One region of the Streptomyces sp. NPDC034085 genome, then DNA from elsewhere that is predicted to be linked to it. Evidence: riboswitches for the same ligand, from Rfam matches in the RefSeq annotation. Region 1 holds a riboswitch; the other holds the start of a gene.

Region 1 (7,497 bases):
GACCCGCGGCCCCGGCAGGTGCGCGGCCAGCAGGCCGTGGGCGCGCAGGAAGGCCGTCACCGCCGGGGCCCAGGCCTGGCGAAGGCCCGCCGAGGCCAGCAGCTCCGGGTCCGAGAGCAGCTCACCGGCGGGGCCGGTGCGGATGCCGGCCGGGGTCAGCACCGCCGCGTCGTCCGCCCAGCGGACCGCGAGGTCCACGTCGTGGGTGGCCATCACGACCGTGGTGCCGCCCGCGCGCAGGCCCGCGAGGGCGTCCAGCAGGCGTTCCTGGCCGTCCGGGTCGAGCCCGGCCGTCGGTTCGTCCAGGATCAGCACCCGCGGGGCCATCGCCACCGCGCCGGCGATCGCCGCGCGCTTGCGCTGCCCGTACGACAGCAGGTGCGTCGGGCGGTCCCGCAGCGCGGTGATGTCCAGGGCGGCCAGGGCGGCCTCCACCCGCTCGCGGACCTCCCCGGCGGGCAGCCCCAGGTTCATCGGGCCGAAGGACACGTCCTGCTCGACGGAGGCCGCGAAGAGCTGGTCGTCGGGGTCCTGCACCACCAGCTGCACCGAGGTCCGCAGCCGGGTCAGGCCCTTGCGGTCGTACGCCACCTCCGCGCCGTCCAGGCGCAGCGACCCCGGCCCCGGCCGCAGACCCCCGCTCAGCAGCCGCATCAGCGTGGTCTTGCCGCTGCCGTTGCGGCCCAGCAGCACCAGCGCGCGGCCCTCGGCGATGGCGAAGTCCACCCCCGACAGCACGGCCGGGCCGTCCTCGTAGGCGTATCCCGCGCCGACCAGCTCCACCAACGCGGTCACAGCCACAGCTCCTTGAGTACGAGGGTCCCCGCGGCCAGGGCGGCCAGCAGGGCGGCGGACCCCGTCAGGAACCGCCAGGACAGCGTCGCCCCGGGCACGAGCACCCGCAGCGCGCCGTCGTAACCGCGCCCCGCCAGCCCCTCCTGGAGCCGGGCGGCGCGGTCGAAGGCCCGGACGAACGAGGTCGCCGCGAGCCCGGCCAGCGAACGCCACACCGCCGCCCGGCTGGTCTGCCCGAGCCGGGCCGCCTGGGCGCGGCGGACCTGCGCCATCGAGTCCAGCAGCAGGAAGCCGATCCGGTACATGACCAGGGCGACGTCCACCACCGGCGCCGGCACCCCGGCCCGCACCAGCCGCGGCAGCACGTCCGAGACCGGCGTGGTGAAGGCGAACAGCAGCACTCCGAGGGAGGCCGCCGAGGTGCGCAGCAGCAGCTCCGCCGCGTGCCGGGGCCCGTCCGGGGCCAGGGCGAGGAAGCCGTCCGGGCCGCCCACCGACACCAGCAGCGGCAGCGCCCCGGTCACGCAGAACCCGAGCGGCACCCGGAAGGCCCGCCACAGCTGCCGCCCGGCCACCCCGGCGGGCCCCAGCAGCACCGCCAGGGTCGCCGCCGCGACCAGCGGCCCGCCCGGCCACGGCGGCAGGCTCACGGCGGTGAGGGTGAGCCCGAACCCCAGCAGGGCCTTCTCCAGCGGATGGCGGCCCCGCCAGCGGCTGGAGTGGGCCGCGACGTCGATCGGCAGCACCTCCTACGACTCCGGGGCGGAGCGGGCGGCCTCGGCCTGCGCCAGGGCGTGCGCCGCACCCTGGCGGCGGCCCTTGCGGACGCCGAAGTAGTAGGCGAGCACGCCGGCTCCGAGCGCCGCCTGGAGGGCGAACAGCGCGGACTCGATCTCCGCGGACGGCGGCTCGTACAGCGGGGAGAACCAGGGCTCGTAGTCGGGCTTCAGCTCGGTGATGGCGCTCTCGGCCTGCGCGTCGGCGCCGGTGAACGGCTCCTCCTTGCCGTCGCCGAGCCCCAGCGCGAGCGGGAGCACGGCGAGCGCCGCCACCAGGAGCAGCAGCAGGCCGTTGATCTTCGCGTTCCTGGACATCAGAGCGCCGCCTCCGTCTTCGTCCGCTCGCCGCCGGTCAGCTTCGCGACGCCGAGCCGGACCAGGTCCGCCTTGCTGGACTGCATCAGCAGCCGCATCACGAGGACGGTCAGCAGCCCCTCGCTCACCGCGAGCGGGATCTGGGTGACCGCGAAGATGCCCGCGAACTTCTCCAGCGAGCCCAGGAAGCCGCTCGCCGGGTCGGGGAAGGCCAGCGCCAGCTGGACGGAGGTCACGCAGTAGGTGACCAGGTCGGCGAAGAACGCGCCGCAGAACACGGCCGCCATCAGCGGCACGTTGGAGGCGCGCAGCAGCCGGTAGGCCCCGTAGCCCGCCCAGGGCCCGGCGATGGCCATCGAGAACACGTTGGCGCCGAGGGTGGTGAGCCCGCCGTGGGCCAGCAGCAGTGCCTGGAACAGCAGGGTGATCGTGCCGAGCACCGCCATGATCGGCGGCCGGAAGAGGATGGCCCCGAGCCCCGTCCCCGTCGGGTGCGAACAACTTCCGGTCACCGACGGGATCTTCAGGGCGGACAGGACGAAGGTGAACGCTCCGGACGCCCCGAGCAGCAGCGTGCTCTCCGGGTTCGACTTCACCTCGCGGGTCAGGGCGCGGACCCCGTGGACGACGAACGGGGCGGACGCGGCGCCCCAGGCGGCCGCGTGCAAGGGGGGCAGGAAGCCCTCGGCTATATGCATGTGTGGGGAGACCTCTCCAGCACCTCGTGGATGGACGACGCGCCCCGGCCGGTCTCCTGGCTCACGGGTACTGATGCCCTGGCTCCGCCTTCCCGGGCCCATGCGGTCTCCCGCGCGGGCCCAGTGGCTTCCCGCAGGATTGGAGCCGGACTTCCCGATCACAGTGGCGAGGGCCGCACCGGTTTTCCACCGGTTTCCCGAACACCAAGGCCACCCGACCCTAGTCGCCCGCACGGACCGTCACAACCCGGACCGATCCGGCCACCCGGTCACCCGCCCCGGACGGGTCACGTCCGCTGGCCGCCCCGCGCTCCCGCGGGCACGGTGGGGGCATGGCCGACGACCAGAGCCCACGGTACGAGGACCTCTCCGCCGTCTACGTCAACTGCACCCTCAAGCGCTCTCCCGAGACCAGCAACACCGAGGGACTGATCACGAGGAGCCGCGCCGTCATGGAGTCCGCGGGCGCCCGGACCTCGCTGATCCGCGCCGTCGACCACGACATCGCCACCGGCGTCTGGCCGGACATGACCGAGCACGGCTGGGACAGCGACCAGTGGCCGGTCCTCTACAGCCAGATCATGGACGCCGACATCCTCGTGCTGTGCGGCCCGATCTGGCTCGGCGACAACAGCTCCGTCATGAAGCAGGTCATCGAGCGGCTCTACGCCTGCTCCTCCCTGCTGAACGACCGGGGCCAGTACGCGTACTACGGGCGCGTCGGCGGAGCGCTGATCACCGGCAACGAGGACGGCGTCAAACACTGCGCCATGAACGTCCTCTACAGCCTCCAGCACCTCGGCTACGCCATCCCGCCGCAGGCCGACGCCGGCTGGATCGGCGAGGCCGGACCCGGCCCCTCGTACCTGGACGCCGGCTCCGGCGGCCCCGAGAACGACTTCACCAACCGCAACACCACCTTCATGTCCTGGAACCTGATGCACCTGGCCGCGCTCCTCAAGCGCGCCGGGGGCGTCCCGGCCCACGGCAACCAGCGCTCGCTGTGGGACGCGGGCTGCCGCTTCGACTTCCCCAACCCCGAACACCGGTAGCGGCCGCCCGGACGGCGGCGGGCCCGGGACGTCCCACGTCCCGGGCCCGCCGTCCGTACCCGCGGGATCAGCAGGTGTTCGGGTGTGCCACGTCCAGCACGAACCGCTCGGGCGAGTGCAGGACGGAGGTGGTGTAGGACGGGGCCGTGTCGAAGGCGGCGCCGAAGGTCACGTACCCCTCGAAGTCGCCGGTCATGGCGAGGCCCTTGAGCTTGCTGAGGTAGATCTGCTGGAGCTTCGGGCCCTGGTAGACGTTCTGTCCGGCGTCGTTGTGCGCGGCGGCCGGGTGCAGGCGGATCTCCAGGAAGTACTTCCCGGCCAGCGGGACGGGCTTGCCGGACCCGTCGTAGACGAGCTGGGAGACGGGAGTGACGGTGACCGGGGGCACGTAGCCCTGGAGGTCGATCACGATCCGGTCGTACGTGCAGTGCCCGCCCCAGCGGGCATTGACCACGAGCGGGGTCTGGGTGGTGGTGGTGGAGGTGGTGGTGGCTGAGGCCGGTGCGGAGAGCGCGAGCCCCGCTGTGAGCAGGGCGCCCGTGGCCAGGGCCACGATCCGGCGGCGGTGCAGGTGACGCATGAGGTCTCCCCGGTGTCCGTGAGACGGGGACGGGCTGTCATCTCATAAGACACACGGGGGCCGCGGACGGTTGCACGCCCCGTGCCCCCGGTACGCGAGCGCCGCGAAGGGCCCGCCCTCCCCCGAGGGCGGGCCCTTCGCGGCGCGGGTCCGCGGGCCGGTGTCAGGCGCCGGTGCTCAGCACTCGATGACGTTGACCGCGAGGCCGCCGCGCGCCGTCTCCTTGTACTTGACCTTCATGTCGGCGCCGGTCTCCTTCATGGTCTTGATGACCTTGTCGAGGGAGACCTTGTGGCTGCCGTCCCCGCGCATCGCCATCTTCGCGGCGGTGACGGCCTTGACGGCGGCCATGCCGTTGCGCTCGATGCAGGGGATCTGGACCAGGCCGCCGACCGGGTCGCAGGTCAGACCGAGGTTGTGCTCCATGCCGATCTCGGCGGCGTTCTCGACCTGCTCGGGGGTGCCGCCCAGGACCTCGGCGAGCGCGCCCGCCGCCATGGAGCAGGCGGAGCCGACCTCGCCCTGGCAGCCGACCTCGGCGCCGGAGATCGAGGCGTTCTCCTTGAAGAGCATGCCGATGGCGCCCGCGGCGAGGAGGAAGCGGACCACGCCGTCCTCGTCCGCGCCGGGCACGAAGTTCACGTAGTAGTGCAGGACCGCCGGCAGCACGCCCGCCGCGCCGTTCGTCGGGGCGGTCACCACGCGCCCGCCCGCCGCGTTCTCCTCGTTGACGGCCATCGCGTAGATCGTCGTCCACTCGCTGCGGTGCATCATCGGGTCGCCCTCGGTGCGCAGCTGGCGCGCCGTGGCGGCGGCCCGGCGCTTGACGCGCAGCCCGCCCGGGAGGATGCCCTCGCGGGACATGCCGCGCGACACGCAGGACTGCATGACCCGCCAGATCTCCAGGAGGCCCTCGCGGATCTCCTCCTCCGTGCGCCAGGCCTTCTCGTTCTCGAGCATCAGGGAGGAGATCGACAGGCCGGTCTCGTTCGCCAGGCGCAGCATCTCGTCACCCGAGCGGAAGGGGTACTTCAGCACGGTGTCGTCGAGCTTGATCCGGTCCTCGCCGACCGCGTCCTCGTCCACGACGAAGCCGCCGCCGACCGAGTAGTACGTCTTCTCCAGCAGCGGGGCGCCGGAAGCGTCGTAGGCGAAGAGCGTCATGCCGTTCGCGTGGTAGGGCAGCGAGCGGCGGCGGTGCAGGATCAGCTGGGTCGGCTCGTCGAAGTCGATCTCGTGGGCGCCGCCTATCTCCGCGCCCAGCAGCCGCAGCTTCCCGCTCCGGCGGATGCGCTCGACCTCGTCGTCGGCGCCCTCGACGTCCACCGTGCGAGGGGAGTGGCCCTCCAGGCCGAGCAGGACCGCCTTGGGGGTGCCGTGCCCGTGGCCGGTCGCGCCGAGGGAGCCGAACAGCTCAGCGCGGACGGACGCGGTCTGGGCGAGGACGCCGTCCTTCTTCAGCCGCGTGACGAACATGCGCGCCGCGCGCATCGGGCCGACCGTGTGGGAGGAGGACGGGCCGATGCCGATGGAGAAGAGGTCGAAGACGGAGATGGCCACTGGCGGACTCCCTTGTCTGCTCGTGGGGTGGGAGGGGGCAGGAGAGGCGGATCGTGCCGGGTGGGGGCATTGTGCGGTTTTTGTCCGACAGACGAGCTTAACGCGGCGAAATGAACGGCTTGGCCGCCGGACGGATCGGGAGGGCTGCGGGCGCGTGTACTGGATCAAGGTGCGCCCGGGCATGGGAAGGGCCCGGCCCCGTACGAGACGAGGCCGGGCCCCCCGGGCCGTCGTTAGAGCGACGGGTACAGCGGGAACTTCGCGGCGAGCGCCGAGACGCGCGCCTTGAGGGCCGCGGCGTCGTAGGCCGGCTTCAGCGCCTGCGCGATGATCTCGGCGACCTCGGTGAAGGCCTCCGTGTCGAAGCCGCGCGTCGCCAGGGCCGGCGTACCGATCCGCAGGCCCGAGGTGACCATCGGGGGCCGCGGGTCGTTCGGGATGGCGTTGCGGTTGACCGTGATGCCGACCTCGTGGAGGCGGTCCTCGGCCTGCTGGCCGTCCAGCTCGGAGTTGCGCAGGTCGACCAGGACCAGGTGCACGTCGGTGCCGCCGGTGAGGACGTCCACGCCCACGGCCTTCACGTCGTCCTGCACCAGGCGCTCGGCGAGGATCTTCGCGCCTTCCAGGGTGCGCTCCTGGCGCTCCTTGAACTCGGGCGAGGCCGCGACCTTGAAGGAGACGGCCTTGGCCGCGATCACGTGCTCCAGCGGGCCGCCCTGCTGGCCCGGGAAGACCGCGGAGTTGATCTTCTTGGCCAGCTCCTGCGTCGACAGGATGACACCGCCGCGCGGACCGCCGAGGGTCTTGTGCGTGGTGGTGGTGACGACGTGGGCGTGGGGCACCGGGTTCGGGTGCAGGCCCGCGGCGACCAGGCCCGCGAAGTGGGCCATGTCGACCATCAGGTACGCGCCGACCTCGTCCGCGATCCGGCGGAACGCGGCGAAGTCGAGCTGGCGCGGGTAGGCGGACCAGCCGGCGACGATCAGCTGCGGCTTGGACTCCTTGGCGAGGCGCTCGACCTCGGCCATGTCCACCTGGCCGGTCTCGTCGACGTGGTACGGGACCACGTTGTAGAGCTTGCCGGAGAAGTTGATCTTCATGCCGTGGGTCAGGTGACCGCCGTGGGCCAGGTTCAGGCCCATGATCGTGTCGCCCGGCTTCAGCAGCGCGAACATCGCGGCGGCGTTGGCCTGCGCACCCGAGTGCGGCTGGACGTTCGCGGCCTCGGCGCCGAACAGCGCCTTGATGCGGTCGATCGCGATCTGCTCGACCACGTCGACGTGCTCGCAGCCGCCGTAGTAGCGGCGGCCCGGGTAGCCCTCGGCGTACTTGTTGGTCAGGACCGAGCCCTGGGCCTCCATGACGGCGACCGGAGCGAAGTTCTCCGACGCGATCATTTCCAGGGTCGACTGCTGGCGCGCGAGCTCGGCGTCGACGGCGGCGGCGACGTCCGGGTCGAGCTCGTGGAGGGGGGTGTTCAGAACAGACATCAGGATCCCCTGGGGTCAGTTGCCGGCGGTGAGAGCGGTGTACTCCTCGAAGGAGAGCGCGTCCTTCGGCTCCTCCGAGAGGCGCACCTTGAACAGCCAGCCACCCTCGAACGGGGCGGAGTTCACCAGCGACGGGTCGTCCACGACGTCCTGGTTGAACTCGACGATCTCACCGGAGACGGGGGAGTAGAGGTCGCTGACCGACTTGGTCGACTCCAGCTCGCCACA
Region 2 (7,497 bases), 220 kb from region 1:
TGCGGTACAGCTCGCGGACCTCCGCCGGGATCCAGCCGAAGCCCTGGACGGAGCCGGAGGAGTCGCGCAGCGCCTCGCGGGTCTGCGCGTCCCACACGCCGAGCTTCTTGAGGTCCTCCACCAGGTAGCCGTTGACCTGGAGGAACTCCCCGCTGAGCGTCTCGCGCTTGAAGAGGTTGGAGACCTGCGGCTCGATGCACTCGTACACGCCCGCGATCGAGGCGATCGTCGCCGTCGGGGCGATCGCGAGGAGCAGGGAGTTGCGCATGCCGGTCTTCGCGATCCGGGCGCGCAGGGCGTCCCAGCGCTCGGGCCAGGCGGGTTCGACGCCGTAGTGGTCGGGGTGCAGGACGCCCTGCGCGGTGCGGGTCTCGGACCAGGCCGGGAGCGGGCCGCTGCGCTCGGCGAGGTCGCAGGAGGCCTCGTACGCGGCCAGCATGATCCGCTCGGCGATCTTCGTGGACAGGGCCTTCGCCCCCGCCGAGTCGAAGGGCAGCCGCAGCTTGAAGAAGACGTCCTGGAGGCCCATCGCGCCCAGGCCCACCGGACGCCACCTGGCGTTGGAGCGGCCGGCCTGCTCGGTCGGGTAGAAGTTGATGTCGACCACGCGGTCGAGGAAGGTCACGGCCGTGCGGACGGTCTCGTCCAGGCGCTCCCAGTCCATCTCTCCGTCGGCGACGAACGCGCCGAGGTTGACCGAGCCGAGGTTGCAGACGGCCGTCTCGCCGTCGTTGGTGACCTCGATGATCTCGGTGCACAGGTTGGAGGAGTGGACGACCGTGCCGGGCAGCGCGGTCTGGTTCGCGGTCCGGTTGGAGGCGTCCTTGAAGGTCATCCACCCCTGGCCGGTCTGCGCGAGGGTGCGCATCATGCGGCCGTACAGGTCGCGGGCCGGCATGGTCTTCTTGGCGAGGCCCGCCGCCTCGGCCTTGAGGTAGGCGGCGTCGAACTCATCGCCGTACAGGTCCACCAGCTCGGGGACGTCGGCCGGGGAGAACAGCGACCAGTCGGCGTCGGCGTTCACGCGGCGCATGAACTCGTCAGGGATCCAGTGCGCGAGGTTGAGGTTGTGCGTACGGCGCTGGTCCTCACCGGTGTTGTCGCGCAGCTCCAGGAACTCCTCGATGTCCGCGTGCCAGGTCTCCAGGTAGACGGCGGCGGCGCCCTTGCGGCGGCCGCCCTGGTTCACGGCGGCGACGGAGGCGTCGAGGGTCTTCAGGAACGGGACGATGCCGTTGGAGTGGCCGTTGGTGCCGCGGATCAGGGAACCGCGGGCGCGGATGCGCGAGTACGAGAGGCCGATGCCGCCGGCGTGCTTGGAGAGGCGGGCGACCTGGTGGTAGCGGTCGTAGATCGAGTCCAGCTCGTCCAGCGGGGAGTCCAGCAGGTAGCAGGAGGACATCTGCGGGTGGCGGGTGCCGGAGTTGAAGAGCGTGGGGGAGGACGGCAGGTAGTCGAGGCGGCTCATCAGCCGGTACAGCGAGGCCACTTCCTCGACGGCCGCGGCGCTCCCGTCGGCGGCGAGGCCGCAGGCGACGCGCAGCATGAAGTGCTGCGGGGTCTCGATCACCTGGCGGGTGATCGGGTGGCGCAGCAGGTAGCGGCTGTGCAGGGTGCGCAGGCCGAAGAAGCCGAAGCGGTCGTCCGCGCCCTCGGCGAGGGCGTCGTCGACCAGGGCGTCGAGGCGGGCGGCATGGGCGGCGACGAATTCGGCGGTGCGGTCGGCGATCAGGCCCTCGCGGTGGCCGACGGCGACGGACTCGGCGAAGGAGGTGGCGCCCTGGCCGGCGGCCTCGTCGGCCACGGCCAGCGTCAGCAGGCGGGCGGCGAGGCGGGAGTAGGCGGGGTCCTCGGAGATCAGGCCGGCCGCGGCCTCGGTGGCCAGGGCGCGCAGCTCGGCCTCGTCGGCGGCGGCGCTGCGGCCGCGCAGGGCGGCGGCGGCGACCCGGCCGGGGTCGGTGTCGGGGAGGTCGGCGGTCAGCTCCGTGAGAGTACGCAGCAGCGCGGCCCCCGGGCCTTCGCCGGATCCGTTGCGCTCAGTGGGCTGGTCGGACTCGGCGCGCGGTGCGGCGGGCGCGATGGTCACGGGGGAGCTCTCCCTCACTCGGCCCGGTCGTCGGCGGCTCGGGGCGCGGGGAGGCGCGTGCGGGCGCGCCGGAACGCGTCACACCGCACGGCGTCCACCGGCCCAACCGCGAGACCCGGACGTGTCGGCACCCGGTTCGGTCGAGCCGGGCGCACTGTCGGCAGGTCCTCGGACTTCTCATACCGTTGCGGGACAGTTCCGGATTCGCACCGGATTCCCCTGCGGCGACAGCGAGCATGAGCATACATGTGGGGGGCGCTCGATGCGCGACCCCCCACATGTTGTGTCCGAGCGGCTACAGCTCCAGACGGTAGGTCAGCAGTTTCAGGGCCGGGATCGGCGACCAGTCGAGCTCCGGAGTCCGTACGAAGCCCAGCCGCTCGTAGATCCGCCGGGCGCCCAGCATGGCCGGCTGCGTGGACAGCACCAGGGCCGTGACCCCCAGCGCCCCGGCCCGCTCGGCGCAGGCCCGTACGAGGGCCTCCCCGACGCCCTTGCCGCGCGCCTCGGGAGCCACCGCGAGCATCCGGAACTCGGCCTCGCGCGGGCCGGCCACGTCCGCGAGCGGGCTCCCGGGTGCGGCGAACGTCACCCCGCCGAGCACCCGCCCGTCCTGCACGGCGACGAGCACCTCCCCCTCGCCGGCCCGACCGGCGACGTCGCGCAGCACGTTCAGGTAGGTGTCGTCCTCGTTCTGGTCGAGCAGCCCGTCCCCGGTGTAGGCCGCGCCGATGACCTCGCCGAGCCGCTCGTACTCGTCCGTCCTGGCCGTTCTGATCTCGAAGTCCATGCCACCGAGTGTGCGCGAGACCGCACCGGTGTGGCGAAGGCCTTTTCCACGCCGAAGGGCCCCGCCGGTGTGGCGGGGCCCTCCGTACGCACGGCACGGGCTCAGCAGCAGCGGAAGCCCTCGCGGGGGTCCGCCTCGCGGGCGTCCGTGCGGGCCCGTTCGAAGGCGCGGCGGGTCATGACCTCGGCGCCCGGGTCGTGGGAGCGGGCGTGCGCGACGTACCGGTCGTACGCGGCCTCGCCGGAGAACTCCCGTACGTAGAACCGGGCCTTCGCCAGCGCCCCGCGCACCCCGCTCACGCGACCGGCTCCTTGGCCCGGCCGCCGCCCCCGTCGAGGCCGGCGGCCGCGAGCTCGGCCTTCTCCTCGGCCGTCGCGATGAGCCCGGCCGGGGCGATGATCTTCGACTCGGTCCACGGCACCTCGGACAGGCGCACCGACTCGGGGTGGGTGACGGCCCGGAAGCAGGTCCGGGCCGCGTCCAGCAGCACGATGACGATCAGGACCGCGAACAGCACCGACAGGACGCCGTCGACCGTCGCGTTGGTGACCACGGTGTGCATCTCGTCCATGTTCTTGGCGGGCGGCAGCACCTTCCCGGCGTCGATGCCGGCCTGGTACTTGTCGCGCTGCGCGAAGAAGCCGACCTTCACGTCCTCGGAGAAGACCTTCTGGTAGCTGGCGGTGAGGGTGACGGCCACGTCCCAGGCCAGCGGAACGGCCGTGACCCAGGCCCACTTGAGCCGCCCGGACTTGACCAGCAGGGTGGTGCAGACGGCCAGCGCGACCGCCGCCAGCAGCTGGTTCGCGATGCCGAACAGCGGGAAGAGCTGGTTGATGCCGCCCAGCGGGTCCTTGACGCCGACCCACAGGAAGTAGCCCCAGCCGCCGACGACGACCGCGCTGGCCAGCCAGACGCCCGGCTTCCAGCTGACGTCCTTGAAGGACCTGTGCACGTTGCCGAGGGTGTCCTGGAGCATGAACCGGCCGACGCGGGTGCCCGCGTCGACGGTGGTCAGGATGAACAGGGCCTCGAACATGATGGCGAAGTGGTACCAGAACGCCTTCATCCCGGAGCCGCCGATGACGGACGAGAAGATCTCCGACATCCCGAGTGCGAAGGTCGGCGCGCCGCCCGTACGGGACAGCAGGCTGGTCTCCTCGACGTCCTTCGCGGCCTGCGCGAGGGCGTCGGGGGAGATGGCGAAGCCGAAGTTCGTCACGGCCTCCGAGGCGGTCTGGACGGTCGTGCCGATGACGCCGCCGGGGGAGTTCACCGCGAAGAACAGGCCGGGCTCGATGATGCTCGCCGCGATCACCGCCATGACGGCCACGAAGGACTCGGTGAGCATGGCCCCGTAGCCGATGACCCGGACCTGGGTCTCCTTCTGGATCATCTTCGGGGTGGTGCCCGAGGAGACGAGGGCGTGGAAGCCGGACAGCGCCCCGCAGGCGATGGTGATGAAGACGAAGGGGAACATGGAGCCGGCGAAGACCGGGCCGTCCCCGCGCGAGGCGAAGTCGGTGACCGCGGGCATCTTCAGCGTCGGCATCGCGAGGACCACGCCGATCGCCATCAGCGCGATGGTGCCGACCTTCATGAAGGTCGACAGGTAGTCACGGGGGGCCAGCAGCAGCCACACGGGCAGCACCGAGGCGACGAAGCCGTACACGATCATCCAGATGACCAGCGTCTCCTTCTCCAGGGTGAAGGTGCTCGCCCAGGAGGAGTCGGCGACCCAGCCGCCCGCGACGATGGCGAGCAGGAGCAGCGCGACGCCGATGACGGAGACCTCGGTGACCCGGCCCGGGCGCAGGACGCGCAGGTAGACGCCCATGAACAGGGCGATCGGGATGGTCATGCCGATGGAGAAGACACCCCAGGGGGAGTGCGCCAGGGCGTTGACGATGACCAGCGCCAGCACCGCCAGCAGGATGACCATGATGACGAACACGGCGACGAGGGCGGCGGCCCCGCCGACGGGGCCGATCTCGTCGCGGGCCATCTGGCCGAGCGAACGGCCGTCGCGCCGGGTGGAGAAGAACAGGGTCACCATGTCCTGGACGGCGCCGGCGAAGATGACGCCCGCGACGATCCAGATGGTGCCCGGCAGGTAGCCCATCTGTGCCGCGAGCACCGGGCCGACGAGCGGGCCGGCGCCGGCGACGGCGGCGAAGTGGTGCCCGAAGAGCACGCGCCGGTCGGTGGGGTGGAAGTCGACACCGTTGTCGAGGCGTTCGGCGGGGGTGGCCCGCGTCTTGTCGACCTTCAGGACGCGGTGGGCGATGAACCGCGCGTAGAAGCGGTAGCCGATGGCGTACGAGCCCAGCGCGGCGGCGAGCAGCCAGGCGGCCGAGATCTCCTCACCGCGCGACAGCGCCAGCACGCCCCAGCCGAGGGCCCCGACGAGGGCCACGCCCACCCAGAGGGCGACCGACTGCGGCGTGAGTCTGCCCGACGGAGGCGGCGAGCCCGGCCCGGAGCCTTGACTCGCCACTTCTGTCCCTGTTGCTCCCGGTTCCGGCATGATCCTCGTCCCCTCGTTGATCACCTGCGTAAGCGCACGGAATCTACGGGGGCTTGACCGGTGGAAGTAAGCCCCCGTCCGTATAGCGGTACGAGCGTCTACCGAGGGTCGGGGGCAGTCAACAGGTGATCACGTAGCAGGTCGCTGGAGACGGGCTACGAACTTGTAACGGTCGCCGCGATATACCGATCGCACCCATTCGACCGGTTCTCCGTCGGCGTCCAGCGAGTGCCGGGAGAGCATCAGCATCGGCAGGCCGACGTCGGTGCCGAGCAGCCCGGCCTCGCGCGGGGTGGCGAGGGAGGTCTCGATGGTCTCCTCGGCCTCGGCGAGGCGCACGTCGTACACCTCCGCCAGGGCGGTGTACAGCGAGGTGTACTTGACGAGGGAACGCCGCAGCGCGGGGAAGCGCTTGGCGGACAGGTGCGTGGTCTCGATGGCCATCGGCTCGCCGCTGGCCAGGCGCAGCCGCTCGATGCGCAGGACCCGCCCGCCGGTCGCGATCTTGAGCAGGCCGGCGAGGGTGTCGTCGGCGGTGACGTAGCCGATGTCCAGGAGCTGGGAGGTGGGTTCCAGCCCCTGGGCCCGCATGTCCTCGGTGTAGGAGGAGAGTTGGAGCGGCTGGGAGACCTTGGGCTTGGCGACGAAGGTGCCCTTGCCCTGGATGCGTTCCAGCCGGCCCTCGACCACCAGCTCCTGGAGGGCCTGGCGGACGGTGGTGCGGGAGGTGTCGAACTCGGCCGCCAGCGTGCGCTCCGGCGGTACGGGGGTGCCCGGCGGGAGCGTCTCGGTCATGTCGAGCAAGTGCCGCTTGAGTCGGTAGTACTTGGGGACACGTGCCGTTCGAGTGGCCGGCCCGCCTTCCGGCTCCGTGGTCGCCCCTTCGGTGGCCATCGCCGCCCGCCTTCCCGACTCCAGTTTCGCTGCCGTCACCGGCTCCTCCGATATGTGCGGTCACATGGTGACACGGGCGGGAGGGCAGGCTTCCTCCCTCCCCCAGGTGTCGGTCCGATAACGGACCGAGCGCCTGCTCATTAGACCCTTGACACCCCTAAAGGTCTAGGCCAAGCTCCCGGTTACTGGTCTACACCAATATGGATCGGATCCCGGCCCGACGGTCAGTACTCGGTACGTACGTCACCGCGGCGGGCGAGGGAAGTGCAGCAGCATCCCTGAGGAGGGTGGCGTGAAGCGCAAGCTCATTGCGGCGGTCGGTGTCGTGGGCATGATGGTCGGAGTCGCGGCGTGCGGCAATGGCGGCGACGACAAGCCGAAGGCCGACGCGTCGGGTGGCGCCAAGGAGATCACCGTCTGGGTGATGGACGGCTCCGCACCCAAGGCGTGGATCGAGCAGGTCAACCAGGAGTTCTCGGCCAAGCACCCCGGTGTCACGGTCAAGGTCGAGGAGCAGAAGTGGACGGGCATCCAGGAGAAGGTCACCACGGCCCTCTCCGAGAACACCCCGCCGGACGTCCTCGAGCTCGGCAACACCCAGACCGCCGGTTACGCGGTCACCGGCGGCCTCGCCGACCTGACCAAGGACAAGGCCAAGCTCGGCGCCGACGCCTGGCAGAAGAGCATGCTCGCCTCGGCCGAGGTCGAGGGCAAGCTCTACTCCGCCCCCTGGTACGCCGCCAACCGCGTCGTCGTCTACGACAAGAAGGCCTTCGAGAAGGCCGGCGTCACCCCGCCGAAGACCCGCGACGAGTGGGTGGCCGGCCTGGAGAAGCTGAAGGCCGCCGACCCGTCCACGCAGCCGATCTACCTCCCCGGCCAGAGCTGGTACATCCTCGCCGGCTTCATCTGGGACGAGGGCGGCGACCTCGCCGTCAAGGACGGCGGCAAGTGGAAGGGCCAGCTGTCCACCCCGCAGGCCGCCTCCGCGATGGACTTCTACAAGAAGCTCCAGTCCTTCTCCACCGCCCCCAAGGACAAGGACGAGGCCACCCCGCAGCAGTCCACCGACATCGTCCCCAAGGGCGGCGTCGCCTCCTGGATCGGTCTCGGCTGGGAGGCCGGCGGTGCCGAGAAGGCCCTGAAGGACGCGGGCAAGGAAGCCGACTTCGGCTACTTCCCGATCCCGGGCAAGACGGC

The links. A riboswitch is a leader RNA that binds a small molecule or an ion and turns the genes downstream of it on or off. The one in region 1 is predicted to bind cobalamin.
Region 2: it holds a riboswitch for cobalamin, as region 1 does, so the genes downstream of both, ACZ501_RS08760 (ribonucleoside-diphosphate reductase subunit alpha) here and ACZ501_RS09745 (energy-coupling factor ABC transporter permease) in region 1, are expected to answer to the same signal.

Annotation. Positions count from the first base shown of each region.
Region 1 covers NZ_JBVISL010000002.1:948,365-955,861, forward strand. Annotated here, with positions in the region: gene ACZ501_RS09730 (energy-coupling factor ABC transporter ATP-binding protein) at 1-801, opposite strand, end outside; gene cbiQ (cobalt ECF transporter T component CbiQ) at 792-1,541, opposite strand; gene ACZ501_RS09740 (energy-coupling factor ABC transporter substrate-binding protein) at 1,545-1,889, opposite strand; gene ACZ501_RS09745 (energy-coupling factor ABC transporter permease) at 1,889-2,587, opposite strand; cobalamin riboswitch at 2,617-2,811, opposite strand; gene ACZ501_RS09750 (flavodoxin family protein) at 2,920-3,639, shown strand; gene ACZ501_RS09755 (AMIN-like domain-containing (lipo)protein) at 3,707-4,219, opposite strand; gene ACZ501_RS09760 (L-serine ammonia-lyase) at 4,397-5,779, opposite strand; gene glyA (serine hydroxymethyltransferase) at 6,013-7,269, opposite strand; gene gcvH (glycine cleavage system protein GcvH) at 7,285-7,497, opposite strand, start outside.
Region 2 covers NZ_JBVISL010000002.1:727,055-734,551, forward strand. Annotated here, with positions in the region: gene ACZ501_RS08760 (ribonucleoside-diphosphate reductase subunit alpha) at 1-2,086, opposite strand, end outside; adenosylcobalamin-variant (AdoCbl-variant) riboswitch at 2,241-2,317, opposite strand; gene ACZ501_RS08765 (GNAT family N-acetyltransferase) at 2,382-2,876, opposite strand; gene ACZ501_RS08770 (YbdD/YjiX family protein) at 2,978-3,175, opposite strand; gene ACZ501_RS08775 (carbon starvation CstA family protein) at 3,172-5,403, opposite strand; gene ACZ501_RS08780 (GntR family transcriptional regulator) at 5,533-6,297, opposite strand; gene ACZ501_RS08785 (extracellular solute-binding protein) at 6,590-7,497, shown strand, end outside.